One region of the Marinobacterium aestuarii genome, then DNA from elsewhere that is predicted to be linked to it. Evidence: predicted binding sites of a transcription regulator. Region 1 holds the regulator's gene; each other region holds the start of a gene.
What was found. The regulator sigma-54, encoded in region 1, starts transcription at its own class of promoters, with help from an activator protein. The targets are predictions, from matches to a motif close to TGGCACNNNNNTTGCTNT.
Positions count from the first base shown of each region.

Region 2: the regulator sigma-54 is predicted to act here: its motif matches at 3,890-3,907, upstream of peaA (quinohemoprotein amine dehydrogenase subunit alpha).
Region 3: the regulator sigma-54 is predicted to act here: its motif matches at 3,643-3,660, upstream of A8C75_RS15005 (amino acid ABC transporter substrate-binding protein).
Region 4: the regulator sigma-54 is predicted to act here: its motif matches at 2,191-2,208, upstream of glnA (glutamate--ammonia ligase).

Region 1 is NZ_CP015839.1:1,307,978-1,315,295, reverse strand. It holds gene lptC (LPS export ABC transporter periplasmic protein LptC) at 1-290, shown strand, start outside; gene lptA (lipopolysaccharide transport periplasmic protein LptA) at 277-783, shown strand; gene lptB (LPS export ABC transporter ATP-binding protein) at 780-1,508, shown strand; gene A8C75_RS05785 (RNA polymerase factor sigma-54) at 1,661-3,181, shown strand; gene hpf (ribosome hibernation promoting factor) at 3,232-3,522, shown strand; gene ptsN (PTS IIA-like nitrogen regulatory protein PtsN) at 3,541-3,999, shown strand; gene rapZ (RNase adapter RapZ) at 4,061-4,921, shown strand; gene A8C75_RS05765 (HPr family phosphocarrier protein) at 4,964-5,233, shown strand; gene mgtE (magnesium transporter) at 5,409-6,758, shown strand; gene yjgA (ribosome biogenesis factor YjgA) at 6,770-7,303, shown strand.
Region 2 is NZ_CP015839.1:2,481,277-2,488,594, forward strand. It holds gene ehuC (ectoine/hydroxyectoine ABC transporter permease subunit EhuC) at 1-242, opposite strand, end outside; gene ehuB (ectoine/hydroxyectoine ABC transporter substrate-binding protein EhuB) at 495-1,328, opposite strand; gene A8C75_RS10935 (hypothetical protein) at 1,627-1,971, opposite strand; gene A8C75_RS10940 (aldehyde dehydrogenase family protein) at 2,063-3,553, opposite strand; gene peaA (quinohemoprotein amine dehydrogenase subunit alpha) at 3,989-5,581, shown strand; gene peaB (quinohemoprotein amine dehydrogenase maturation protein) at 5,642-7,072, shown strand; gene qhpC (quinohemoprotein amine dehydrogenase subunit gamma) at 7,121-7,318, shown strand, end outside.
Region 3 is NZ_CP015839.1:3,440,063-3,447,380, forward strand. It holds gene A8C75_RS14995 (HDOD domain-containing protein) at 1-710, opposite strand, end outside; gene metG (methionine--tRNA ligase) at 856-2,898, shown strand; gene A8C75_RS15005 (amino acid ABC transporter substrate-binding protein) at 3,757-4,770, shown strand; gene A8C75_RS15010 (amino acid ABC transporter permease) at 4,909-6,117, shown strand; gene A8C75_RS15015 (amino acid ABC transporter permease) at 6,142-7,242, shown strand; gene A8C75_RS15020 (amino acid ABC transporter ATP-binding protein) at 7,264-7,318, shown strand, end outside.
Region 4 is NZ_CP015839.1:4,703,839-4,711,156, reverse strand. It holds gene typA (translational GTPase TypA) at 47-1,855, opposite strand; gene glnA (glutamate--ammonia ligase) at 2,294-3,703, shown strand; gene glnL (nitrogen regulation protein NR(II)) at 4,374-5,459, shown strand; gene glnG (nitrogen regulation protein NR(I)) at 5,443-6,876, shown strand; gene A8C75_RS20580 (hypothetical protein) at 7,082-7,318, shown strand, end outside.

The sequences.
Region 1 (7,318 bases):
TGCTGATCAGCGCCCAGCAGGGCCGGATGCAGGACAGTGACGAGCAGGTCCGGCTCAACGGCGCCGTGCGCGTACAGAGCAGCAGTGACAAAGGCGCCAGCAGCACACCGCTGCGGCTGGAAACCGAAGCACTGACCCTGATGCCATCAGAACAATTTATCGAAACAGACACCGCCGTCACGCTGTTCAGCCAGGGGGGTGAAACCCGGGCCAATGGCATGAAGGCTTACCTGAATAGCCGCCAAGTCGAGCTACTGTCCGATGTCGAGGGACGCTATGAAACCAAATAATACCCGCCTCTGGCTGGCAGCCCTGCTGTCCCTGAGTCTTTCCGGCACCAGTCTGGCCCTGCCGACCGATCGCAACCAGCCGATCCATGTCAGCGCCGACACCGCCACCATCGATGACAACACCGGCATCACCACCTATAGCGGCAATGTCGAGATTGCCCAGGGCACGTTGAAAATCAACGCCCGCAATGTTGACCTGCACCGCAGCGAATCCGGCGTCAATCGCATTCTGGCCACGGGGGATGTCAAGTTCGAGCAACAGGCGGCCAAAGACAAGCCGGTGACCAATGCCTATGGCGAGCGCATGGACTACCAGGTCAATCGCCAGGAAATCACCATCACCGGCAAGGCCCGGGTGGTGCAGCAGAAAGACACCTTTACCGGGCAGAAGATCGTTTACAACCTCGACAAATCCCTGGTCAACGCCTTCAGCGGCGAAGGCGGCCAGGGCCGTGTGCAGATGGTCATCCAGCCCAAAGGGGCGGCGCAATGACCAGCACACTGGAAGCGCGCCAGCTGGCCAAAAGCTACAAGGGCCGGGCCGTTGTACGGGATGTTTCACTGAGCCTGAAAAGCGGCCAGATTACGGGGCTGCTGGGCCCCAACGGGGCCGGCAAGACCACCTGCTTCTACATGATTGTCGGGCTCGTTAACGCCGATCAGGGCCAGGTACTGCTCAACGACCAGGACATCACCTCCCTGCCGATGCACGGCCGTGCCCGCAAGGGACTGGGCTACCTGCCCCAGGAAGCGTCCATTTTTCGCAAGCTCAGCGTGCGTGACAACCTGATGGCCATCCTCGAGACCCGCAAGGATCTTGACCGCGCCGGCCGCGAGCAGCGTCTTGAGCAATTGCTGGAAGAATTCCACATTGTGCACATCCGCGACAGCCTCGGCATGGCGCTGTCCGGCGGCGAGCGTCGCCGGGTCGAGATTGCCCGCTGCCTGGCCACCGAGCCGACCTTTATTCTGCTCGACGAGCCCTTTGCCGGGGTGGACCCCATTTCGGTCAACGATATCAAGAACACCATCCGCCACCTGCAGACCAAGGGCATCGGCGTCCTGATCACCGATCACAATGTGCGCGAAACCCTCGACATCTGCGAACACGCCTATATCGTCAGCGAAGGCGGCATTCTGGCCCAGGGCACACCGGCGGACATCATCGCCAACAAGCAGGTCAAGGCCGCCTACCTGGGCGAACAATTCAGGCTTTAAGCCCGGACTGGGTGATATCTCTTTTTTTGGCGCTGCATGACCACCGCGGCGGTGTTTCTTCAGTCTGCCTGACAGATAGACGACGCCCGCCCCCGGTTAGGCATATAATGCACAGCAACTCGACCCACTCCCACAGATAACGCAGTCTTTCTATGAAGCAAGGGCTCCACCTAAAAATTGGTCAGCACCTGACCATGACGCCCCAGTTACAGCAGGCCATTCGCCTGCTGCAGTTGTCGACACTCGACCTCCAGCAGGAAATTCAGGAAGCGCTCGAAAACAATCCCATGCTCGAGTCCTCCGACGAGGATCACGACGAAGCAGCGGATGCCGATTACAACGAGCACCAGAACTCCGAGGCGCCACAAAAGGCCAGCGAGAGCGAGGGCGAACGCGCCAGTGCGGAAAACTCCGCCAGCGACGACAGCCCCCAGGCCGAAGACAGCTGGAATGACGACATCCCCGAGGAGCTTGGCACCGACAGTTCCTGGGACGACACCTTTCAGAGCAGCCAGCCCAGCGGCCCGGCCCGCGATGACGACGGCAGCATGGAGTCCAATGATACGGCGGAGGAAACGCTGCAGGATCATCTGGAGTGGCAGCTTAACCTGACACCCATGAGCGACCTGGACCGTTTTATCGCCACAGGCATTGTCGATGGCATCGATGCCAACGGTTACCTGCGTATATCTCTGGATGAACTGCTGGAACACTTCAAGCAGGAAAACCCGGAGGATTTCGAAGACGTCGACTCCGACGATATCGAAACCGTACTGCACCGTATCCAGCAGTTCGATCCCGCCGGCGTCGGCGGCCGGGATCTGGGCGAATGCCTGGCCATTCAGCTGCGTCAGCTACCGGAGTCGACTCCCTGGCGCAAGGAAGCAATTCGCGTGGTCAGCGAGTTTATCCAGCTGCTTGGCAGCCGGGATTACAAACAGCTGCTGCGCCGCACAAGGCTGAAAGAACACCAGCTGCAGGAAGTCATACTGCTGATTCAGAGCCTGAACCCACAGCCCGGCGCCAGCATCACCACCAGCACCGCCGAATATGTGATACCCGATGTTGTGGTCACCAAGGTCAAGGGCTTCTGGACGGTCGCGCTCAACCCCGACACAGCGCCGCGCCTGCGCATCAACACCCAGTACTCGGATCTGATCCGACGCGCCGACAACAGCTCCGACAACACCTATCTGAAGAACCACCTGCAGGAAGCACGCTGGTTCATCAAGAGCCTGCAGAGCCGCAACGAAACCCTGCTGAAGGTATCGCGGGAAATCGTCGTTCGCCAGGAGGGCTTTCTCGAGCAGGGCGAAGAGGCCATGCAGCCGCTGGTGCTGCATGACATCGCCGAGGCCGTCGAGATGCATGAGTCCACAATCTCCCGGGTCACCACCCAGAAGTACATGCACACCCCCCGGGGCATCTTCGAGCTGAAGTATTTTTTCTCCAGCCACGTCGGTACCAGCGACGGCGGCGCCGCCTCTTCCACCGCCATTCGGGCGCTGATAAAGCGCCTGGTGGCAGCGGAAAGTACCACCAAACCACTGAGCGACAGCAAGATCGCCACGCTGCTTGACGAGCAGGGTTTTCAAGTCGCCAGGCGTACAGTGGCGAAATACCGTGAAGCAATGAATATTGCACCTTCTAATGAGCGCAAGCGTCTGGTTTAATTGAGATGCAAACAAGGCGATCTTTCGCCGCTGTTGACTAGGAGAAAACTATGCAGATCAACATCACAGGACATCACGTCGAACTTACCGATGCACTGCACGAGTATGTACATAGTAAATTCGGCAAGCTTGAGCGGCACTTCGATAACATCACCAATGTCCAGGTTACCCTGAGTGTAGAAAAGCTGCGTCAGCAGGCCGAAGCCGATGTTCACCTTGCAGGAGGCAAGTTGTTTGCGACTCACGAACACCAGGACATGTACGCCGCCATTGATGGTCTGACCGACAAGCTTGACCGTCAAATCATCAAGCACAAAGAAAAAACCAAAAACCACAAATAACGGTAAACAAATAAGCCCATGTATCTGCATGAACTGCTGACCCCCGCTCTGACATTCTGCAACCTTGATGGGGGCAGCAAAAAACGTGTACTGGAAACAGCCAGTAACTTGATCGCCGAGCAGGCACAAGGGCTGGCCGCTGAAGAAATCTTCAGCGGCCTGATTGGCCGGGAACGGCTTGGCAGCACCGGTATTGGCAGCGGCATCGCCATTCCACACTGCCGGCTTGAGAACGCTACCCAGGCCAGCGGCATGATGATCAAGCTCGCTGAACCTATTGATTTTGACGCCATCGACAACCAGCCGGTGGACCTTCTTTTTGTACTGCTGGTGCCCTCCGAGGCCAGCGATGAACATTTGCAAACCCTGGCCATGCTGGCCGAACTCTTCAGCCGCGCAGAAGTACTGACAGCGCTTCGCGATACCACTTCTGACCAGCAGCTATTCGATACTGCCCTGCGTCTGGCATCGCACTGAGTACAAATCCCATGTCACAGGCCCTGCTTACCCCCACAGCATCCCGCCTGATGGCTCCAGCATGAAACTGGTGGTCATCAGCGGCCTGTCCGGCTCCGGCAAAAGCACCGCGCTCCAAGCACTGGAAGATGTCGATTTCTACTGTATCGACAACCTTCCTGCCCTGCTGCTGCCCAGCCTGATCGAGCAAATGCTGAAGGACCCTATGCCGCCGGAGAAACTGGCGGTCAGCATTGATGCCCGCAACCTGTTGAGCAACCTGCGTCAGTTCCCCAAGTTGCTCAAGAAGATGCGCACCCGCTATGCCGAGGTCAATACCGAGGTCCTTTACCTGGACGCCTCGGACCCGACGCTGCTCAAACGCTACAGCGCCACGCGGCGCAAGCACCCACTGTCCGGCGAGAACACAGGCCTGCAGCAGGCGATAAAAAACGAGCGGCTACTGCTCGAACCCATCGCCAATATGGCTGACCTGCGCATCGACACCACCCGCTTGAAGCTGTACGACCTGCGGGACAGCATCAAGCTGCGCGTATCCCAGCGCACCGAACAGCAGCTCTCGGTCCAGTTCGAATCCTTTGGTTTCAAACACGGTGTGCCACTGGATGTCGACTTCACCTTCGATGTGCGGGTACTGCCGAACCCCTTCTGGATTCCGGAGCTGCGCGGCTTTACCGGCCTCGACGATCCCGTCATCCGCTTTCTCGAACAGGCCCCGGAAGTGGCGGAAATGACCGGCGACATCCGGGACTTCATCGCCAAATGGCTACCGCGCTTCAAGAGCAACAACCGCAGCTATATCACCATCGGCATCGGCTGTACCGGCGGGCAACACCGCTCGGTCTTTATCGCAGAGCAACTCGCTGGTCATTTCCGGCGGTCTGTGGATAATGTGCATGTTCGTCATCGCGAACTGAATTAACCGCGGGACAAACGGATATATTGATCGAGGACAAGGCCCGGCATGATCGAAAAGCACGTCACTATTATAAATAAGCTGGGACTTCACGCCCGTGCTGCCGCCAAGCTCATCAGCACCACCGGGAAATTTTCCAGCCAGATCCGCATCAACAAGGACGGCCGCGAAGTCGACGGCAAAAGCATCATGTCTGTGATGATGCTCGCCGCCAGCAAAGGCACCGAACTGCTGATTCGCGCCGAGGGAGAAGACGAGCAGGCCGCCATTGATGCCGTCACCGCCCTTATCGACGACTATTTTGGTGAAGGCGAATAAAAAAACCGTTTTTGCACCCCGCCCGACGCCCGCCCCCGCTGATACCCGCCCCCTGATTCCGGTATACTGTCATTCCCAGCCCGGCCATCAGGCCCGAACCGCCCAGCACGGCACCCGGGGCAAAGCCATTTGAGCTCCCCCTTCCAGACCAGCCCCTGGGCAGCGCAAGGATGTCATGAGCAGCAAAGAGCCTCTCTCGCCGATTGAACGACTGAACGCCGCCATGGACAGCGGTGAACTGCGTCAGGTGCGCTATACGCTGAATAACAGCCTGCGCCCGGTGGAGATCGCCCATCTGCTGGACAAGTCCCCGCCCAAGGAGCGCCAGCTGCTCTGGGGCCTGGTCAACAAGGATCTGGAAGGGGATGTGCTGCAGCACCTGGGCTATGACGTCCAGGCCGAAATTCTGAGCCGCATGGAAACCCGGGAAGTCCTCGAGATCACCGAAGGCCTGGATATTGACGACATGGCCGACCTGCTGCAGCAGCTGCCGGAGCGCATCATGCGCGAACTGCTGCAGACCATGGACATCCAGAACCGCACCCGGGTCGAGCAGGTTCTGTCCTATGACGAGGACACCGCCGGCGGCCTGATGAACACCGACACCGTGACCATCCGACCGGATATCACGGTGGAAACGGCGCTGCGCTATATTCGCCGTCACAAGGAAATACCGGACATGACCGACAGTCTGTTCGTGGTCAGCCGCAGAGACGCCTATATTGGCATCCTGCCCCTGACCAAACTGCTGGTGTCGGATCCCGACATGCTGGTGCGCGAAATCATGAGCACCGACATTGAGCCCATCGAAGCCACGATGACAGACAGCGAAGTCGCCCAGCTGTTCGAGCAGCACGACCTGATTTCCGCGCCGGTCATCGACGAGGACGGCAAACTGCTCGGCCGTATTACCATCGATGACGTGGTCGACGTTATCCGTGAAGATGCCGACCACTCCCTGATGAGCATGGCGGGTCTGGGGGAAGACGCCGACACCTTTGCACCGCTGATGCGAACGACCCGCAACCGCGCTATCTGGCTGGGTATCAACCTGCTCACCGCCTTCATCGCCTCGGCGGTAATCGGCGTGTTTGAAGACACCATCGAGAAAGTCGTGGCCCTGGCCGTGCTAATGCCGATTGTCGCCTCCATGGGCGGTATCGCCGGCAGCCAGACACTGACGCTGGTGATTCGCGGCCAGGCGCTGGGGCACGTGGAGCGCAGCAACATCGGCTGGCTGCTGAATCGCGAACTGGTTGCAGGCGCCCTCAATGGCCTGCTCTGGGCTTCGGTGGTCGCCGCCGTCGCCATTATCTGGTTTCAGGATATCTATATCGGTGGCATTATCGCCGCCGCCATCGTGATTAACCTGATTGCCGGCGCTCTGGCCGGCACTCTGCTGCCCATCGGCCTCAAGGCCGCCGGCATAGACCCGGCCCTGGCCGGCAGCGTTCTGCTCACCACCATTACCGATGTTGTAGGCTTCTTCGCCTTCCTCGGACTGGCTACCTACTTTTACAGTTAAAGAACCGACCTATGACTAACGAAGAAGATTTTGAACAGCTAGACCCCGCCGACCAAGACGCAGAGCTGATCAGTAAAAGCCAGGCCAAACGCGACATGCATGCGCTGCAGGACCTGGGCAAAAAACTGGTCGCACTAAACAAGGATCAGCTGGCCAAAGTCCCGATGGATGAGACCCTGCGCGGCGCTGTAGAAGAATGCCGTCGGCTGAAAAAGGGCGAGGCCATTCGACGCCAGCTGCAATACATTGGCCGCCTGATGCGCCTGGCTGATACCGATGGCATCAGCCAGACAATGGACAGTTTCGAGGCGGGCAAGCAGGCCCACGACGCCCACTTCCATCGCCTGGAGCGCTGGCGCGATCGCCTGATCAACGGCACGCCCGACGACCTGACCGACTATGTGGCGGCCTTTCCCCATGCCGATATTCAGCATCTGCGCCAGCTGATACGCAACGCACAGCGCGAGGCGCTGCAGCAGAAACCACCGGCCAGCTCACGCAAGCTGTTCAAGTACCTGCGCGAGCTGGCTGAAGTGCCCAACTGATCCGGACCAGGCTTC
Region 2 (7,318 bases), 1.2 Mb from region 1:
TCGATACTGAGGCCAAACAGGGGCAGTACAAAGTAGATCCAGTAGAGCTGGATCAGGGCCGAGGTGCCGCGGACAAATTCTATATAGACGATGGCGAGCCAGCTCAGTGAGCGGCGCTTACTCAAGCGCATCAGGCCGGCGGCAAATGCCATCAGGGTCGCCAGCGGCAGCGCCATGACCACGATTTTCATCGTGATGACGGCACCGCTCATCAAGGCGGCCAGTATTTCGGAAACAGGCATCGGTGGTGTTCCTTAGCAGACATGGCCTGGCTTTGTGCGCCGAAGAGCCCTTTTATAGCGGTGCAACGCGCTAGGGAGTGGGCTATCAGGGTTCCGGCAGCGGGGCCGTGAATGAACCTGTTGCTAAGCCTGTCCGTTGCAATACGTGCCAAGAGTAGCGCCCCTTAAAGGGGCGCTCTGTCTGCAAGCGGTTGACGGGCTGCTGGCTAGTTGCCGTTAGCTGCGCTAAGTGCCAAGGGGCCTGCGGGCCATTCAGGGCTGGCACAGCTGTGCGGTGGTGACATCACCCGGCAGGGTATGGGCGCCAAAACCGTAGGGTTCCACCAGGGCCAGATGCTCTTCACTGCCGATAAAGGCGGCCAGTTGCGTGTTGAAAGCGTCGCGCAGGCCTTCGTCACCGCGGCGGAAACCAAAGCCGCCGTAGCCATTGACCTTGTCGCCGTCGATGACCAGATCCTCGAAGGGTTGGGCCAGTTCTACGGCATCACTTTTTTTGCCAAGCTCTGCCATGGTGAGCACGGTACCGGCCAGCGCATCGACGCGGCCAGCCTTGAGGGCCGCAACACCACTGGGGTAGTCCGGCAAGGTGACAATCTGATCGAGCGCTATGCCAAAGTCCTTGGCATAACCGAACTCAACGGCACCGGCCATAACGCCGAGCTTAAGATCCGGTTGGGTCTTGATGTCGTTGTAGCCTGTGAGCGTCAGGGGATTGCCGGTTTTTACCAGAAAGCCTTCGCCGATGGTGTAGGTGGGGTTGGAAAACAGAATTTGTTCGCAGCGCTTGGGATTGATATACATGCCGGCGGCAATAACATCGAAACGTCCGGCTTTGAGTCCGGGGATCAGCGAGCCAAACTCGGTGACCAGCACTTCGACATTATCAATACCCAGTGCCTTGAGTGTCCGCAGTGCTATTTCAGGCGCTTCGCCCTTGGCTTCTCCGTCCGAGGACAGGTAGCCATAGGGAATCTCGTTGGCCACAGCCAGTGTCAGCTTGCCCGATGCCTTGGCGTCATCCAGGGTATCGGCCAGGGGCAGTGTGCTGACTAAACTCAGTAGCAGCGCGGTCAATGTGCGTTTCATCCAACTCTCCATAGTGTTTTTTGCTGAGCGTTCTATCTTAGGGAAGGTGAATATATTTCGCAAATCGATGCATAAAACATATTTTATTGTCCGTAAAGTAGCGATGTCCTTGTAAATTTGGGCATTTAGGTCGTGAATATTATCTTGTAATGCGATGGACTATGGCAGCCGTGGTGCGCAGGTGGCTAGCAGACCATGGCCTGGTGCCTATGGGTATGAGGGTGACCAGAGGTCGGGATGGGAGACCTCTGGTTGCGCCTGCGGGAAGGGCTGTTGTGCGCTGATAGTGAACGGAGAATCAGCCCAGCTGGTCGATCACTATGGCGTTCGAGTAGACCAGGGCATCGTCGCTGACGCGGTGTCCAACCAGGAAAAAGTGTCCGCGTTCATCATTGCGATGGCGGTAGACATGAAACTTGCAGTCTTTCAGTGCGCCGCATTCCGGCGGGGTTTCCAGTTCAAGGCCGTCCTGCTCTATATCGATGTCCAGCTCCAGCCGGTCATTGCTGTCACTGAGCTGATCCTCGGCGGCGGCAAGTTTCAGATGCATGTCGGCGGTAACTCTGAACCTGATCAGTCCCTGGGGCGAGGACTTCTGGGCGCCCTCGGGTTTGTACCAGGCTTCGATATTGAACTTGTTCATGCTGGATCTCCCTGATTGAACAGGCGCGGGCCCCAAGCATGGGCGGCGCCAACTGGTTTCACATCCAGTATAGCGCCGCTGCAGGCGAGGATCAGATCTGCATCAGAACCGATTTGACCTCGGTATAGTGGTGAATCACCTCAGCCCCCATTTCCCGCCCAAGGCCGGACTGCTTGTAGCCGCCAAAGGGCAGGGCCGGGTCCAGCGCCGTATGGCAGTTGACCCAGACACTGCCGGACTTGATACGCGGAATCATGCGATGCACCGCCGACAGGTCGTTGGACCAGATACTGGCGCCCAGACCGTAGGGGCTGTCGTTGGCCATGCGCACAACCTCGTCGATGTCGTCAAACGGCATGGCGACCAGTACGGGTCCGAAGATTTCTTCCTGCACCAGGGGCGAGCGGTGATCCACATCGGCGATCACGGTGGGGCTCACGAAGAAACCGGGGCCGCTCATGGTACCGCCGGCGGCGATGGAGGCGCCGCTTTCACGCCCCTGCTCGATATAGCCGAATACCCGCTGTTGCTGCTTGGCCGAGACCAGGGGGCCCATCTGTACGCTCGGGTCCATGCCGTTGCCCAGGCGAATACTGCCTGCGATGCCGCTGATATCGGCGACCACATTGTCGAAGTGTTTGCGGTGCACGTACAGGCGCGAACCGGCGCAGCAGACCTGTCCCTGGTTAAAGAAGATCGCATTGGCCGCACCCTGGGCGGCGCTGGCCAGGTCCGCATCCGGCAGCACTATGGTGGGGGACTTGCCGCCCAGCTCCAGGGTCACGCGGGTCATGCTATCCATGGCCGCCTTGCCAATCATCTTGCCCACCGGCGTGGACCCGGTGAACGTGAGCTTGTCGATATCCGGATGAGCCGACAGTGCCGCGCCGGCGTCCTGTCCCAGGCCCGTTACCACGTTCAGTACGCCCGGCGGATAGCCCGCTTCCAGTGCCAGCTCAGCCAGCTTCAGGGCGGTGAGAGGGGTGTCTTCAGCCGGTTTGAGGACGATGGTGCAGCCGGTCGCCAGCGCCGGTGCAATCTTCCAGATGGCCAGCAGCAACGGGAAGTTCCAGGCCACGATGGCGCCGACAACGCCCAGCGGCTCGCGGCGCGTGTAGCCGTGGAACTGACCGTCCGGCATAAAGGGCATGGATACATCAACGCTGTTGCCCTCGATCTTGGTGGCCCAGCCGGCCATGTAGCGCATGAAGTTGATGCCAAGCTGGATATCCACCGCCCGGGCGATACCCAGGCTCTTGCCATTATCCATGCACTCAAGTTCGGCCAGCATGTCGGCGTTCTTTTCCACCAGGTCCGCAAAGCGCCACAACAGCAGTTCGCGATCCGCCGGTTTCATGCGGCTCCAGGCCGAATTTTCGAAGGTGCGCCTTGCACAGGCCACCGCCGCATTGACATCGTCCTTGCTGGCCGCGGCCACGCTGGTCAGCAGCTTGCCGGTGGCGGGGTTCAGCACGTCGATGCGCTGCTGGTTGCTGGCTTCGGGACGCTGGTCGCCAATCAGAAGCTGGTGGGGCTGATCGATAAAGGCCGCGGTATCGGCACGCAGGGTATAGGAGCTCATTGCACTTAACCTTTGTTGTTGTGTCGGTGTCATGCGGACTATCGCAACAGCCGTGCCAGGCTAGCGTCTGTTTCATATCCTATTGTTTTTAAAAGATTAAAATTTCCATTGAATGGGCGGGCCGGCGGGATGCCTCCAGGCCGTTCTGTCGCAAATTGAGACGGGCGTTAAAAATTGATGCAGGGCAGGGTAAGCCTGGCCGTAGTATCAGGGTGCTGCGGGTTGTATCAGTTTGTAACAGTTGTCGCGGATTAAGACAGCCAAGGCCCGTTGATGACGGCGCTGATGGGCGTCTGTAAGTATGTAAGGTATTGATAAATAGTGTTTTTGTTCTTGTGGCACGGAGCGTGCTCTTGTTATTCGCAAAGGAACGGGCCACGGTTGTGAGTCTGTTCCAGTGCTTCTGCATGACCCTGCAACCAAGGAGGTCTGACCTTGAATAAAAACTATGCACGTCTGCACCTGAGGTGGCGTCTGCTGCCCATGGCCGTTGCCCTGGCCTGCACGCCGGCGCTGGCCGAAACCGATGCCCAGAAAATCATGGGCCAAACCTGTGCCGCCTGTCATACCGCCGAGCCCGATGGCAACTGGAGCCGTATCAGCCATCAGCGCAAGACGCCGGAAGGCTGGCTGATGTCCATTGCCCGCATGCAGGTCATGCACGGGTTGCAAATCAGCGATGAAGATCGGCGCACCCTGGTCAAATACCTGGCAGACCGCCAGGGTCTTGCGCCCAGTGAAACCGCCGGCGCTCGCTACGCACTGGAACGCCGTTTGAACACCATGGAGAGCTTCGAGTCCGAGGCCTTCACCCAGACCTGTGCCCGCTGTCATTCCGGTGCCCGTGTGGCCCTGCAGCGCAGGCCGGCGGCGGAGTGGGAACACCTGGTCCACTTTCACCTGGGGCAATGGCCCACCACCGAATACCAGGCCCTGGGACGCGATCGCGACTGGTTGAACCTGGCACTGGACACAATGGTGCCCGAACTGGCCGATACCTATGGGCTGGAATCCGATGCCTGGACCCAGTGGCAGGCCAGTGCCAAGGCGGACCCTGCCGGACAGTGGCGCCTGATCGGTCAGATTCCCGGACGGGGCGAAATGAACGCAACCCTGAGCGCACGTCGCAGCGGTGATGACCTGTACAGCCTGGAGCTGGTCGGCCAGTACGCCGATGGCACGGCGCTTAGCGGCAGCGGCCAGGCCATCGTCTATACCGGTTATGAGTGGCGTGGCGAGATTGAGGTCGACGGCGTTGCCATGCGCCAAGTGTTTGCTTTGGATGGCGATCGTATCAGCGGGCGCATGTTTGAAACCGAGCACGATGAAGTGGGTTTTGATATCCGCGGTGCACGCCTGCAGGCCGACAGCACGCAATTGCTGGCGGTGCAGCCCGGCTATCTCAAGGCGGGCAGCAGTGCGGATATCACCCTGGTGGGCGCGGGCCTTGCCGGCGACATCGTGCTGGGCGAGGGCGTTACCATTGATGAGGTTTTGCAGCGCACTGAAGACACCATTCGCCTGCGGGTCAGCGCTGCCCAGGATGCGACTGGGTTGCGTGAGGTGCGCGTCGGCGACAGCGAACCTGTTTCCTTTAGTCTGTACGACAGCATCGCCCGTATCCGGGTGCTGCCTGAATACAGCGTGTCTCGCATTGGCGGCAATGGCAGCTCCACGCCTCGGGTATACGGCCTGTTTGATGCCGAAGCCTGGGCGGCGGGCACCGATGGTATCGCCAACACGGATGATGACTACCGTATCGGCATAGTCCCCGCCAGCTGGTCGGTGGAGCCCTTCGATGAGCGCGCCGCAGAAGACGAAGATACCCGCTTTGCCGGCGTGATCGATGCGGTGACCGGACGCTTTACGCCAGGTGCCGCCGGGCCTAACCCTGAAAGGCGCATGAGCACCAACAATGCCGGCAACCTCAAGGTCGTGGCCAGCGTTGAAGAAGATGGCCAGAGCCTGAGTGGCAGCGCACAGATGATCGTGACGGTGCAGCGCTGGAACAATCCGCCGATTCCGTGATCGCGCAATCGGCCACCAGACGCAAATTCGCACCACTAACCTCGGCTTGAGGATATACCCATGGGCGCACTATTTAATCTTGTTGAACGCAATCTGCATGAAGTACAGGTCGGCGATGACCGCATGCTGTTTCATATTCCTACCAGCTCGCTGTTTGCCCTGGACGGCGCCTGCGGCGATATTATTGACCTGCTGCGTCAGCAGGCACAGTTGCCCTCCGAGCTGATTGGTCAGCTTGGCGGGCGTTACCCGCAGCAGGACATCAGCGACACCCTGCGCGAGCTCAAGGCGCTGGAGCTGATCAATGACGGCTCGCCGCTGACCGATGAAATCGGCACCCGGCGGGTGGATCAGTTTCCGCTCACAACGGTGGTGCTGAACGTCAATACCGGCTGCAACCTCAGCTGTACCTACTGCTACAAGGAAGATCTGGACACGCCGTCCGCCGGCAAGCGCATGAGCTTCGAGACGGCGAAGGACTCGGTCGAGATGCTGCTGCGAGAGTCGCCGGATGAAAAGCGCTACACAGTGGTGTTCTTCGGTGGTGAGCCGCTGAGCAACCGGCCGCTGATCCAGCAGGTGGTGGATTACTGCGAAACCCGCTTCCCGGCACTGGGCAAGGCGGTGGACTTTGTCATGACCACCAACGCGACTCTGCTGAACGAAGAGATTATCGACTGGCTCAACGCCCACCGCTTCGGCCTGTCGGTGAGCATCGATGGCCCCAAGGCGATTCACGACAAGAACCGCATCACCGTGGGTGGCAATGGCACCTACGAGGTGGTGCGGCGCAAGGTGGAATGGCTGCTTAAACGCTACGACTCCCGCCCCGTGGGTGCCCGCGTTACCCTGACCCGGGGCATCACCGATGTGGAAAACATTTGGGACCACCTGTTCAATGAGCTGGGCTTCGCCGAAGTCGGCTTTGCCCCGGTGACCTCGGGGGATATCAGCGACTTCAACCTCAGTGGCGAGGAGCTGATCGAGGTGTTTGCCAGCATGAAACGCCTGGGGCAGGTCTACCTGGAGGCTGCGCTGGAGCATCGCAATATCGGCTTTTCCAACCTGCATCAGCTGATTACCGATATCCATGAAGGCCACAAGAAAGCGCTGCCCTGCGGTGCCGGCCTGAAGATGCTGGCGGTGGATCACGAAGGTGAACTGAACCTGTGTCACCGCTTTACCGGCTCCAGCCTGCCCACCTTTGGCAATGTGCGCGACGGTGTGCAGCATGCCCAGCTCGGCGATTTCCTGTCCCAGCGGCTGGATCGTACCGATACCGGCTGCCAGGACTGCCGCATCCGCAACCTCTGTTCAGGCGGCTGTTACCACGAAAGCTATGCCCGCTATGGCGACCCGACCCATCCAACCTATCACTACTGCGATCTGATGCGCGACTGGGTGGACTTCGGCATTCAGGTTTACAGCCGGATCATGGCGGCCAATCCCGCCTTTATCGATCAATACATTACGCCGCGCCAGGCCCACTGAGGCCTGTGCCACGGCGCCCCCGCGGGGCGCCTGTAACGGAGAACTGCTATGAAACATTTGCGAGCAATCAACAACAAGGCACAACTGCTGACCAATGCGGTAGACGATGACGCCGTCGAGGATGTTATGGCCATGAGCTCCCTGGCGGGTTGTACCGCCACCACGGACCCTGGCTGGGAAATCGATGCCTTTGGTTCTGTGACCTCCCTGTGCCAGCCCATGGAGTCCGACCTCTATGGCTGCGCC
Region 3 (7,318 bases), 2.1 Mb from region 1:
GAAAAGGCGGTCCAGGTATCACGCTGACGATAACGGCTGAACAGGTGTGTCGCCAGCATCAGGTCGCGGATCATGCGCACACCAATAATGGTCACCGCCTCATCAATGCGACTGATCTGGCGCCTCAGACCAAAGAGCGCCGAGTTAACCAGCTGCATGAGCTTGGCGGCAATCGCCGGATCCTGCTCAATAATTTTGGCAATGCTCTTGGCGTCGGACACATCGGAGTTCAGCGCCTCATTCAGCGCACGGTAGACGGTGGGCAGAGTGGGCAGCCGCCCCAGACCGCTGATGTAGTCACGAATGGCCGACTTGTTAACCAGGCCTTCTATTCTGAGTGCATACTCGACTGCCGCGATAATCTGGGCGCCATTACTGCTGTCGGGCAGGGTCTGGTGAGCCACTTCCAGGGCTCTGGCGGAACTCGCCGGTGTCAGGTGGCCGCTGATCAGGATACGTACGATGCCAGGACGCTCCTCCGCAATCTTTTTCAGCAACTCCAGCGCCTTGTAGGGCTGCTGATAGGCCACCACGATCAGAACCTGGGAGTCGTAGTATTTCAGCCGCGACTGAACTTCACCCTCGTCATCCAGGCACATGACATCCCAGCCTGGATGACTGCCCACTTCGTGGGCCGCGCCGCGATGACTGAGCTTGGAGTCGCAGAACAGAATCCTGCAGATTTGACTGCTGCCCGCTGCCGCGCTCATTCAACGTCCCTCTGGATGCACGGTGATCCACTCTTTTTAGTCGCAAAAACGTGCTTTGTCGACCGGCGGTCGGTTCATATGCAGCGCCAAAAAGCGTAGAATCCGACAACTTCGTTTCAGTCTACCAGGTTCCATTAGCCGACTTATGACCCAGAATCCGCGCAAGATCCTCGTTACCAGTGCCCTGCCCTACGCCAACGGCCCCATTCACCTGGGCCACCTGGTGGAATACATCCAGACCGATATCTGGGTGCGTTTTCAAAAGCAGCGCGGCCATCAGTGCACCTACGTCTGTGCCGACGATGCCCACGGCACCCCTATCATGCTCAAGGCCGACCAGCTGGGCATCAGCCCGCAGGAACTGATCGCCAAGGTCAGCACCGAGCATCAGCGCGACTTCGCGGGCTTCATGGTGGATTTTGACAACTACTACTCCACCCATTCGGACGAGAACCGCGACTTCGCTGCGCTGATCTACAAGCGCCTGAATGACGGTGGCCATATTGCCCGCCGCACCATTACCCAGGCCTACGACCCCGAAAAACAGATGTTCCTGCCGGATCGCTTCGTCAAAGGTGAGTGCCCCAAATGCGGCGCTGCCGATCAGTATGGCGACTCCTGCGAAGCCTGTGGCGCGACCTACAGCCCGGTCGAGCTAAAGAATGCCTACTCCGCCGTCTCCGGTGCCAAGCCGATCGAGAAGGATTCCGAGCATTTCTTCTTCAAGCTCGGCGATTTCGAACAGTTCCTGCGTACCTGGGTTAATACGGACGATCATGTACAGGAGCACATGATCCACAAGCTCAACGAATGGTTCGAGTCGGGCCTGCAGCAGTGGGATATCTCCCGCGATGCCCCCTACTGGGGCTTTGAAATTCCGGATGCGCCGGGCAAGTATTTCTATGTCTGGCTGGATGCCCCCATCGGCTACATGGCCAGCTTCAAGAACTGGTGCGACAGCAACGACGTCGAGTTTGACGACTACTGGGGTGAATCCTCCGAGGCCGAGCTGTACCACTTTATCGGCAAGGATATCGCTTACTTCCACACCCTGTTCTGGCCGGCGATGCTCAAGGGTGCGGGCTTCCGCACGCCGACAAAGGTATTTTGTCATGGTTTCCTGACCGTCAACGGTCAGAAAATGTCCAAATCCCGCGGCACCTTTATTATGGCCGAGAGCTACCTCAAGCACCTGCGCCCCGAATACCTGCGCTACTACTTTGCCGCCAAGCTGGGTTCGGGCATCGACGATATCGACCTGAGCCTGGATGATTTCCGCATGCGCGTGAACGCCGACCTGGTCAACAAGGTGGTGAATATCGCCTCCCGCTGCGCGGGTTTTATCGCCAAGAAATTTGACGGCCAGCTTGGCGCCAGCCTGGTTCAGCCCGAACTCTACAAGGATGCCGTCAAGATGGGCGAGACCATCGCCCAGGCCTACGAGCAGCGTGAATATGCCCGCGCCATGCGTGAAATCATGCATATCGCCGACAGGGCCAACCAGTACATTGATGCTGCCGAACCCTGGGTGCTGGCCAAGCAGCCAGAGCGGGCGCAGGACGTACAGGACAGCTGCACCTTAGGCATTAACCTGTTCCGCGTTATTCTCAGCTACCTGGCACCGATTCTGCCTCAGGTGGCCGACGAAGCTGCGCACTTCCTCAACATTGACGGTTTCGCCTGGGATGACATCCAGACGCCGCTGCTGAACCACCGCATCAACAAGTTCAAGCCGCTGATGCAGCGCGTTGAGCCTGAGGCCATCGACAAGATGGTGGAAGACTCGAAACAGTCCATGCCGGCACCCGCGGCTCCGACAGCACCGGCCGTGAAAAGCCCCCTGGCGGCTGAACCTGTCGCGGATACCATCGAGTTTCCGGACTTTGCCAAGGTTGACCTGCGCATCGTCAAGATCGCCAAGGCCGAGCATGTGGAGGGCGCCGACAAGCTGCTGCGCCTGACCCTGGATCTGGGCGGTGAAACCCGCAATGTCTTCGCCGGGATCAAATCCGCCTATACGCCCGAACAGCTCGAAGGCAAGCTGACCGTCATGGTGGCCAACCTGGCACCGCGCAAGATGAAGTTCGGCGTCTCCGAGGGCATGGTACTGGCCGCAGGACCCGGCGGGCAGGATCTGTGGATTCTGGAGCCCCACCAAGGCGCCCAGCCCGGCATGCGCATTAAGTAGCTTCTACCCACAGGCCCTGCAAGTTTCAAAAATTGCAGGGCCTGCCGCCTGCTACCTTCTGCTGAATCCCGCTTTCCTGCGCAGCCTGTTGCCGCCTCAAAACCCTATCCGGCATCACCACGCGCATCCCACCTCATAAGGCTTTCAGCCAATCCATCCGGCGTATGCACGCAAAATTCGCGACGAATGGCTGCTGCCCCGGAGAACCTTGCCATTGCCCTCAAAAGCTTCGCAGTCCGTAGCCTGAATGAGCGCAGCGAATTCCGGGAAATGAGCCTCAGGCGAATTTCGAGGACGTGTCTGCGAATTCCGGGGCATTGTATAACCCTTGCCCCTTGCTGTGCTCTCCACAAGCCCACCGCTGCGCGCTGGTTGTCGGAATTCGCTGCGCTCATTGCCAACCGACCAAAGCCACACCGGGGCCACGGACTGCCCCCGTTGCCAAATCTAACGATAGTAGGCACGCCCCGCGACGAATAAGTAGAACAGTGTTAGGCCCGGCAGGCTGCTGGCAGAAATACCACGGTTTAGGTAACCAATTTACGCGCCCCTGGCACGTCAGTATCACCCGCTTTTTTATTGACTAACCGATCAACAAATAATTGTACCCCTGACCTTAATTCTTTACTGTAAGTCGATGTACAGGCCAAAACGCATGGTCTATCGTTAGAACGATTCAGTATATAAATCCAGCGACGCTTGGAGGGTCGCGGCACAAATTCGAGGGGTTATACAGGCATATTGTGGCACGCCTGTTGCTTAACCTTGGAAGTATAGCGCTATCATTGAAGATGGCGTCCAGCAATCCACAGAAGACAATAAGAATTACATGCCTGATCTCAGGAGGATCATTCCATGATGAAGAAAACTCTCGCAACAGCCATAGTCATGTCTACCGCTATCTCGGGACTGGCTGCGGCGGAAGGTACGCTCGAAGCCGTCAAGGCGCGCGGCGTATTGCAGTGTGGTGTTACCAGCGGAGTGCCCGGCTTTTCCGTACCGGATGAGCAGGGTAACTGGAAAGGCCTGGATGTTGATGTATGCCGCAGTATCGCAGCCGCGACTCTGGGTGATGCCAGCAAGGTTAAATATATTCCTCTTACCGCCAAGGAGCGCTTCACTGCGCTGCAGTCCGGCGAAATCGACGTACTCTCCCGTGTAACCACCTGGACCCAGACCCGCGATACTCAGCTGGGCCTAAACTTCACCGGCGTGACCTACTACGATGGCCAGGGTTTCCTGGTCAAGAAAGAACTGGGTCTGACCAGCGTCAAGGAACTGGATGGCGCCACCGTCTGTGTTCAGTCAGGTACCACCACCGAGCTCAACCTGTCCGACTACTTCCGAGCCAACGGTCTGACCTTCACCCCGGTAGTATTCGATACCAATGAACAGGCGGCCACCAGCTTTGATACCGGCCGTTGCGACTCCTTCACAACCGACCTGTCCCAGGCCTATGGCCTGCGCACCCGCATGAGCGATCCGGATGCCGTGGTGGCACTGCCGGAAGTCATTTCCAAGGAGCCCCTGGGCCCAGTGGTACGCCAGGGTGACGACCAGTGGTTCAACGTCGTCAAGTGGTCGCTCTACGCCATGCTCAACGCCGAAGAACTGGGTGTGAACTCAGCCAACGTCGATGAAATGAAGTCCAGTGAAAACCCCAACATCAAGCGCCTGCTGGGTGTTGATGGTCCCAAGGGCAAGGGTCTGGACATCGCTGATGACTGGTCTTACCAGATCATCAAGCAGGTGGGTAACTACGCTGAATCCTTTGACCGCAACGTCGGCAAAGACTCCCCGCTGAAAATCGACCGCGGCATCAACGCACTCTGGAACCAGGGAGGCTTCCAGTACGCGCCACCGATGCGTTAATCAAGCCGCAGACACGCCGGGTCCTCGGGCCCGGCACTGAAGGTCACCGGCCTAGCCGGCGATTAACACCTATCGGTCCCTGAGCCCATCGGTATTGCGTTACAGCACAATGCCGGCCGGGCTCCCACGGAGGACACTATGTCCGATGACACACCCAAGGCCGACAAGCCGGGCCACAAGCGCGCACCTGCCAGCGGGACCAGCTTCTGGAATGACCCCGCCAAGCGCGCGCTGATCTTTCAGGCTTTACTGCTCGGCATTATTGGCTTCTTCCTCTTTTCCGTCGTCAGCAACACCCTCAACAACCTTGAAACCCGCGGCATCACTACCGGCTTTGGCTTTCTGACCGAAGAAGCCGGCTTCAGCATTCCCCTCTCCCTGATCGATTACACCGCCGCCGACAGCTACGGCCGCACCTTTTTCGTCGGCTTGCTCAACACCGTGCTGGTGTCAGTAATGGGCATCATCGCCGCCACACTGCTGGGATTCGTACTCGGGGTGGCACGCCTGTCCAACAACTGGATGATCGCCAAACTTTCGACCATCTATATCGAGACCTTTCGCAACATACCGCTGCTACTGCAGATGTTCTTCTGGTACTTCGCGGTACTGCGCGCACTGCCCTCGCCGCGTCAGAGCATCGAGTTCCTTGGCAGCTTTCTGAACGTACGCGGCTTGTCCGTACCACGCCCGGTGGCGGAAGAGGGTCTGGGCATGGTGTTCTGGGCCTTTGTTGTCGCCATAGTGCTGAGCTTGATACTGGTGCGCTGGGCCCACCGGCGCCAGGACGCTACCGGGAAAATCTTTCCCAGCGGCTGGGCCAACACCGGCTTGATCATTGGTTTGCCACTGCTGACCTTCCTGGCCATGGGCGCACCCCTGTCCTTTGACGCGCCGGAACTCAAGGGTTTTAACTTCGTCGGCGGCATGACACTGATACCTGAACTGGTTGCCCTCTGGCTCGCACTGACCATCTACACCTCGGCCTTTATCGCCGAAACGGTTCGCGGCGGTATTCTGGCCGTGCCCAAGGGGCAGCTCGAAGCCTCCTCGGCACTGGGCCTGGCCAAGACACGCACCCTGCGCCTGATCGTGATTCCCCAGGCCATGCGCGTCATCATTCCACCGCTGACCAGCCAGTACCTGAACCTGACCAAGAACTCGTCACTGGCGACCGCCATCGGCTACCCCGATCTGGTATCCGTCTTTGCCGGCACCACGCTGAACCAGACCGGCCAGGCTATCGAGGTTATATCCATGACCATGGCGGTCTACCTGACGCTGAGCCTGCTCACCTCGCTGTTCATGAACTGGTACAACAAGCGCATGGCGCTGGTTGAACGCTAGCCAATTGCCGGAGAGCACCCCTTTATGAAATATGCTATCGAAGCCGCCCTGCCACCACCGCCCAATATGGTCGGTGTCATTGGCTGGATGCGGCGCAATCTGTTCAACGGCCCGATCAACTCAGTGGCCACTCTGGTCATCGGATTTCTGGCCATCTACTGGCTGACGCCAGTGCTGCAGTGGATGTTCATTGATGCCGACTGGATAGGCGAGAGCCGTGAAGCCTGCACCAGCGGCGGCGCCTGCTGGGTATTCATTTCCACCCGCATGGATCAGTTTCTGTATGGGTTCTATCCATCAGATGAATACTGGCGGCTGAATCTGGCCTTTGGGATGATGGCGGTTCTGATCGCCTGGCTGATGATCCCCAACCTGCCCTTCAAGGGCTGGGTGTCCTTCATCACCCTGGTGATCTATCCGATCATTGCCTTTTACCTGCTGACCGGCGGCGCCTTTGGCATGCCCTCGGTGGACACCCACCTGTGGGGCGGCTTCAGTCTGAACCTGGTACTGGCCGTTGTCGGCATAGTCGCCGCTATGCCGTTCGGCATCTTGCTGGCGCTGGGCCGGCGCTCCGAGATGCCGATCGTGCGCTCGCTGTCGGTGGTCTATATCGAGATCTGGCGCGGTGTGCCGCTGATCACAGTGCTGTTCATGGCATCAGTCATGCTGCCGCTGTTCTTCCCCGAAGACATCAACTTCGACAAGCTGCTGCGGGCCATGATCGGCATCATCCTGTTCCAGTCAGCCTATATGGCCGAAGTGGTACGCGGCGGGCTCCAGGCCATCCCCAAGGGTCAGTATGAAGCCGCCGACGCGCTGGGTCTGAGCTACTGGAAAAAGATGATCCTGATCATTCTGCCCCAGGCGCTGAAGCTGATGATCCCGGGCATCGTTAACACCTTTATCGCCCTGTTCAAGGACACCAGTCTGGTGGTGATTATCGGTCTGTTCGATCTGCTGGCCATTGTCCAGGCGGCGAGCAACGACCCGGACTGGATAGGCTACGCCACCGAAGGCTATATCTTTATCGCCCTGATGTTCTGGATTTTCTGCTTTGGCATGTCCCGCTACAGCCAGCACCTCGAAAATCTGCTGCATACCGGTCACGGCGGCCGCAACTAATGCGCTTGGAGACGAAATACCATGACTGAACCACAAATCAAGCAAGCCGGCCTGGCCGTCGAACTGCGTAACCTGA
Region 4 (7,318 bases), 3.4 Mb from region 1:
TTTACAAGACTATTAAGACCGGATCACTGCAGCTGCAGCGACCCGCTTACTTCTTGTTGCGCTTGCGCTCGTTTTCTTTCAGCAGCTTCTTGCGAATACGCAGGCCTTTGGGAGTTACCTCCACCAGCTCGTCGTCTTCGATGAAGTCCAGCGCCTGCTCCAGGGTGAAGCGGATCGCCGGAGTCAGCTGAATGTTTTCGTCGGTGCCGGAGGCACGAACGTTGGTCAGCTGCTTGCCTTTGGTCGGGTTCACGGCCAGGTCGTTGGTGCGGCTGTGGATGCCCAGGATCATGCCTTCGTAAACATCGGTGTTAGGCTCGATGCACAGACGGCCACGTTCCTGCAGGTTCCACAGGGCATAGCCCAGGGCCTTGCCGGTGACCATGGTCACCAGTACGCCGTTCATGCGCGAGGTGACTTCGCCTTCCTTGATCGGACCGTAGTGATCGAAGGTCGAGGTCAGGATGCCAGTACCGGAGGTCATGGTCAGGAAGATGGAGCGGAAACCGATCAGACCACGGGACGGAATCATGAAGGTCAGGCGTACGCGGCCCTTGCCATCCACTTCCATGTTGGTCATGTCGCCTTTGCGCTTGCCCAGCTCTTCGATAACCGAACCCTGGTGCTGCTCTTCAACGTCCAGCATAACCAGTTCGTACGGTTCTTCTACCTTGCCGTCGACGATCTTCTGGATAACTTCGGGGCGGGACACGCCCAGCTCGAAGCCTTCGCGACGCATGGTTTCGATCAGTACCGACAGGTGCAGTTCGCCACGACCGGAGACCTTGAATTTTTCAGGGGATTCGCCCTGTTCAACCCGCAGTGCCACGTTGTGGATCAATTCGCGCTCGAGGCGGTCCTTGATGTTACGGCTGGTGACGAACTTACCGTCCTGGCCTGCGAACGGCGAATCGTTGACCTGGAAGGTCATGGAAACGGTGGGTTCGTCGACGCTCAGCGGCGGCAGGGCTTCTACCAGGGACGGATCACACAGGGTATCGGAGATGTTGAGTCCATCGATACCGGTGATGCAGATGATGTCGCCGGCCTTGGCCTGCTGTACTTCAACGCGTTCCAGACCCATGTAACCCATGATCTTCAGAACCTTGCCGCTACGGACCTTGCCGTCGTGGTCGATAACCTTGACCTGGGCATTGACCGCGATCCGGCCGCGCTTGACGCGACCTACACCGATGACGCCAACATAGCTGTTGTAGTCCAGTGCCGAGATCTGCATCTGCAGCGGGCCATCCATGTCGACATCCGGCGGGCTGACGTGCTCAACCACGGCTTCGAACAGCGGTGTCATGTCATCGCTCATCTGATCGACTTCAAGACCTGCGATGCCGTTCAGGGCAGAGGCGTAAACGATCGGGAAGTCGAGCTGCTCGTCGGTGGCACCCAGGTTATCGAACAGGTCGAAGACCTGATCTACAACCCAGTCAGGGCGCGCGCCCGGACGGTCAACCTTGTTGATGACCACGATCGGGCGCAGGCCCTGGGCGAAAGCTTTCTGGGTCACGAAGCGAGTCTGGGGCATCGGGCCGTCGACGGCGTCAACCAGCAGCAGTACGGAGTCAACCATGGACAGAACGCGTTCCACTTCACCACCGAAGTCGGCGTGTCCCGGGGTATCGACGATATTGATCCGGTAACCGTTCCATTCAATGGCGGTGTTTTTCGCCAGAATGGTAATACCGCGCTCACGCTCCTGATCGTTGGAGTCCATGACGCGCTCAGCGCCTTCATCGCGTCGGCCCAGGGTACCGGACTGCTGCAGCAACTTGTCGACCAGTGTGGTTTTACCATGGTCAACGTGCGCGATGATGGCAATGTTTCTAAGCTTCTCGATCACCAGTTCTTACCTTCAAGAAAATCGGAAAGGCGGCATTATACGGGAGCGAAGCCGAACAAGCGATCAGCATATGATCAAAATGTGGCCAGTTGGGCAACTGTTTCTGTTTGCAGGGGGCTTCGCACGAAAAATACTCCGAGGGCCCCTTTTTGAGGCAGACAGCTTTGGAAGGGTTGCAGTATGATTGGGCTCGCTGATGCTCGCATGGGCAGAAAATACTGTAAATGACCCGTAGTAGTGCGCTGGCGTTCTTTTGTGCTTCATGTTGGTGCGCCGCTGGGGCTTCGTCGGGTCTGGATTGACCGAAAATGAAGCACTTAGGGCTTTTGTAGTGCTGGCACGGAGATTGCTCTTGCTACAGCCAAGAGGTTGTAGGCCGTTTTTAGCAGGACTGCAGAACCACGGATCTGACAGTTTCAACAGAGTGGAGAAAGGCAAATGTCAGAGAATACTCTGAATCTGATTAAAGAAAGCGAAGCTCGCTGGATTGATATGCGCTTTACCGATTTCAAAGGTAAAGAGCAGCATCTCACCATTCCGGTTTCGGACATGGGTGATGAATTCTTCGAAGACGGCAAAATGTTCGATGGTTCTTCCATCGCAGGCTGGAAGGGAATCAACGAATCCGACATGATCCTGATGCCGGACGACAGCGCTTCCGTGCTGGACCCCTTTGCTGAAGACGCTACCGTTATCGTACGTTGCAACATCGTTGAGCCCATGACTGGCCAGGGTTACGACCGTGACCCGCGTTCTGTTGCAACGCGCGCCGAAGAATACCTGAAGTCTACCGGCATTGCCGATAGCTGCATGCTGGGCCCAGAGCCGGAATTCTTCGTGTTCGATTCTGTTGAGTGGCACGCCGGTATCGGTGGTTGCGGTTACAGCATCGGTTCTGAAGAAGCGTCCTGGTCGTCCGACAAGCAGTTCGAAGGCGGCCGTAACACCGGTCACCGTCCGCGCGTTAAAGGCGGTTACTTCCCGGTTCCGCCAATCGATTCCCTGCACGACCTGCGCGCCGCCATGTGCGATGCCATGGAAGCCATGGGCCTGACCATCGAAGTTCACCACCACGAAGTTGCCACCGCCGGCCAGTGCGAAATTGGCGTGCGCGGTAACAGCCTGGTGAAAAAGGCGGACGAAGTTCAGATCCTGAAGTACTGCGTGCACAACGTGGCCCACAGCTACGGCAAGACTGCGACCTTTATGCCCAAGCCGCTGGTTGGCGATAACGGCTCAGGTATGCACGTGCATCTGTCCATGAACAAGGACGGCGTGAACATCTTCGCGGGTGACGGCTACGGTGGTCTGAGCGAAACTGCACTGTTCTACATTGGCGGTATCGTCAAGCACGCCAAGGCTCTGAACGCCATTTGCAACCCGGCTACCAACTCTTACAAGCGTCTGGTACCTGGCTTCGAAGCGCCGGTCATGCTGGCATACTCTGCCCGCAACCGTTCCGCGTCGCTGCGCATTCCTTACACTACCAGCCCCAAGGGCCGTCGTGTGGAAGCGCGCTTCCCGGATCCTGCTGCCAACCCTTACCTGTGCTTCGCGGCACTGCTGATGGCGGGTATCGACGGTATCAAGAACAAGATTCATCCTGGCGACCCGGCTGACAAAGATTTGTACGACCTGCCGCCGGAAGAAGCGAAGCTGATCCCGACCGTTGCCGAGAGCCTCGACGAAGCGCTGCTGGCACTGGAAGCGGATCGTGAGTTCCTCACCGCTGGCGGAGTATTCTCCGACGACATGCTGGATGCTTACATCCGCCTGAAGCGTGAAGAACTGGCGCGCGTCAACATGACGACGCACCCGGTAGAGTTCGACCTCTACTACTCCGTATAAGCCGTTCCGTATAAGAAAGGTGCCGCTGTGGTGGCGCTGATCTGACGGCCCGCAAAAAACCTCCTTCGGGAGGTTTTTTTGTGCCTGTTTTTCGCCATCGGCACTGTCGCGGTGGCGATCAATTCGGGGTTACATCGGCCGCTGAGCAGGAAGTAAAAAAGCCGTTATTCGTTATTCGTTATTCGTAGCTAGCATCAGACCTTGCACCTTGCACCTTGCACCTTGCACCTTGGAACTGTGCTTCACAGCGGGCGCTGCGGATGTCGGAATTCGCTAGGCTCATTACCAACCTGCGAATGCCGTTGTAGCCGGGAAATGAGCTCCGGGCGAATTTCGAAGATATACCGGCAAATTCCGAGAAACAGGGTAAAACTGGCGGCGTTCGAGCAGAGGGTCTAACTGTGTGCCCACTTTTGTGGGGGCGCACAGTCATTGTGGAGCGCCATTCCAAGGCGCCATAGCAGAGCGCGTGGCTGTTGTGGTGCGGCTGGCTGTTATAGGGCGCGGGAATGCACCATAGTGGTGCATGTCCGCGCCCAAGGCTAAACTCTAGCAGGGCGCCGGGTTGCCCCATTATGGCGCCGGCCAGGGCATTCAGCCCGTTTTAGCGCTGTCAGCAAGTTGGCGCTGATCTTGCTACTACTTATAGAGTCCAGCAACAGAGTTCATTATGTTCAGGCCATCTCAGCACAAGCAGATACTCGATAACCTCAGCAAGGCTGTGATCATGCTCGATGGCGCGCTGTGCATCGTTTACATGAATCCGGCGGCCGAGATGCTGTTCGAGGCCACCATGCGCAGGCTCAAGGGCATGCGGGCGGAAGAATGGCTGGCGGCCAGTCCGGCCGAACTGCAGGTATTGCAGAACTCGATGGCGTCGGGGCATCCCTACACCAAGCGCGAGGCGCGCATGATCACCATGAGCGGGCATGAGCTGACCGTCGATTACAGCGTCAATACGATTCCGCAGTCCGGTGGTGGTCGCACCCTGCTGGTGGAAGTGGAAGCGCGTGACCGACTGATGCGCATCGAGCGCGAAGAAGAGTTGCTGGCCCGCCACGCCGCGGCGCGCAATCTGGTGCGTGGACTGGCCCACGAAATCAAGAATCCACTGGGGGGCATTCGCGGCGCCGCGCAATTGCTGGAGCGCGAACTGAACGATGCCGACCTGCACGAATATACCCGTGTCATCATCGAAGAGGCCGACCGGCTGCGCAACCTGGTGGACCGGCTGCTGGGGCCGCGCAAGCTGCCACAGCTGTCGGCGGTGAACATTCACGCCATCCTCGAACGGGTGTGCAGCCTGGTGAATGCCGAGAGTGGTGGCTGGATCAACATCCAGCGGGACTACGACCCCAGTATTCCCGAATTTACCGGTGACTCGGAGCAGCTGATTCAGGCGGTGCTGAACATAGTACGCAATGGCATGCAGGCGCTGCAGCGTGCCGGCACGCCTGAGCCGACGCTGCAGCTGCGCACCCGCGCCATGCGCCAGGTGACCCTGGGCACGGAGCGTCATCGTCTGGTGTGCTGTGTGATGATCAGCGACAACGGCCCGGGCATTCCCGCCGAAATATTCAACAACATCTTCTACCCCATGGTCACCGGACATGCCGATGGCACGGGTCTGGGGCTGTCCATTGCCCAGTCGATCATCAATCAGCACCAGGGGCTGATCGAGTGCGTGACTGAGCCGGGCGAAACCCAATTCAAACTCTTTATACCGTTGGAGCTACAGCATGAGAATCTCAGGTAACGTCTGGATCGTGGACGATGACCGGTCGATCCGCTGGGTGCTGGAAAAGGCGCTGGATCAGGCCGGACTTGAGACCCAGTCGTTCGACAACGCCGATGATCTGCTGCGCCGCCTGACGCGTGAGTGTCCCGACGCCATCATCAGCGACATCCGTATGCCCGGCACCGATGGTCTGGCCATGCTCGACAAGATTCAGGATACCCATCCTGAAATCCCGATCATTATCATGACCGCCCATTCGGATCTGGAAAGTGCGGTGGCATCCTACCAGGGCGGCGCCTTTGAATACCTGCCCAAGCCCTTTGATGTGGATGATGCCGTGGCACTGGCGCGCAGGGCCCTGGCCCACGCCCGGGAGCAGCAGCAGGGTGCGGTCATCGAGCCGGTGGTGGTGCGCGCCACCGAGATTATCGGCGAGGCGCCTGCGATGCAGGAAGTCTTCCGTGCCATTGGCCGGCTGTCGCAGTCCAATATCACGGTGCTGATCAATGGCGAGTCCGGCACCGGCAAGGAGCTGGTCGCCCACGCGCTGCACAAGCACAGTCCCCGCGCCAGTCAGTCGTTTATCCCGCTTAACATGGCGGCCATTCCCAAGGATCTGATCGAATCCGAATTGTTCGGGCACGAGAAAGGCGCTTTTACGGGGGCTGCGTCTGCACGTCGCGGGCGTTTCGAGCAGGCCGACGGTGGCACCCTGTTTCTGGATGAGATCGGCGACATGCCGGCGGATACCCAGACCCGGCTGCTGCGCGTGCTGGCCGAAGGCGAGTTCTACCGCGTGGGTGGTCATACGCCGGTGCAGGTGGATGTGCGCATTATCGCCGCCACCCATCAGAACCTTGAAAAGCTGGTGGCCGACGGGCGCTTTCGCGAAGACCTGTTTCATCGCCTCAATGTGATTCGCATCCATATTCCGAAACTGTCGGAGCGACGCGAGGATATTCCGCGTCTGGCGCAGCACTTTCTCGCCAGCTCGGCCAAGGAGCTGAGTGTCGAGCCCAAGGTGCTGAAGGCGGAAACTGAAAAGTTTATGAGTCACCTGTTATGGCAGGGCAACGTGCGTCAGCTGGAGAACACCTGTCGCTGGCTTACGGTGATGGCCTCGGGCCGCGAGGTGCTGATCGAAGACCTGCCGCCGGAGCTGCTGGAGCAGCAGGACCAGGGCACCACCGTCAGTTCCAACTGGGAGCAGGCGCTGCGCCTGTGGACCGATCAGCAGCTGGGCTGTGGTCGCCAGGGGATTCTGGAAGAGGCGGTGCCGGCGTTCGAGCGCATCATGATAGAAACCGCGCTCAAGCATACCGCTGGCCGCAGGCGCGATGCCGCCCTGCTGCTGGGCTGGGGCCGCAACACCCTGACCCGCAAGATCAAGGAACTGGGCATGGATAGCGGCACCGAGGTCGACGAGGACGAGTAACGGATGCGCCGGGTGAATGCAGACTTTTCATTGTGAATAGCGCCACCACAGGCGCAGTATCAGGAGCTGTTGGCGCAAGCTTGTGCGATGTTTTCAGGGTGGAGGCGGCTTCGTTCGGGTTGAGTAGATCAACCCAGTATCCGCCCTTTTAGTCCCTTATCCATGGCTGTGCCTGAACATGGGCAATTACCGCAGGTAATCAGGGATGAAAGAAATACCGGATATTATTCAACAGGTTGCGCCTACGCTGGGGTTGGCTCTCAAGGGGCCTTTCGCCGCCGTGGCACAGCGTTATATTCAGGATCATCTGCCGCCCGGCAGTGAGGGCAGCGAGGCCAGTCCGCAGGAACGCCTCTTAGCGCTGCTCGATGATGCGAAAAATCTGCACAGGATCAAGGATCTCGATCAGCCGTTTCGGCTCGAAATGCAGAAGCTGGGCGTC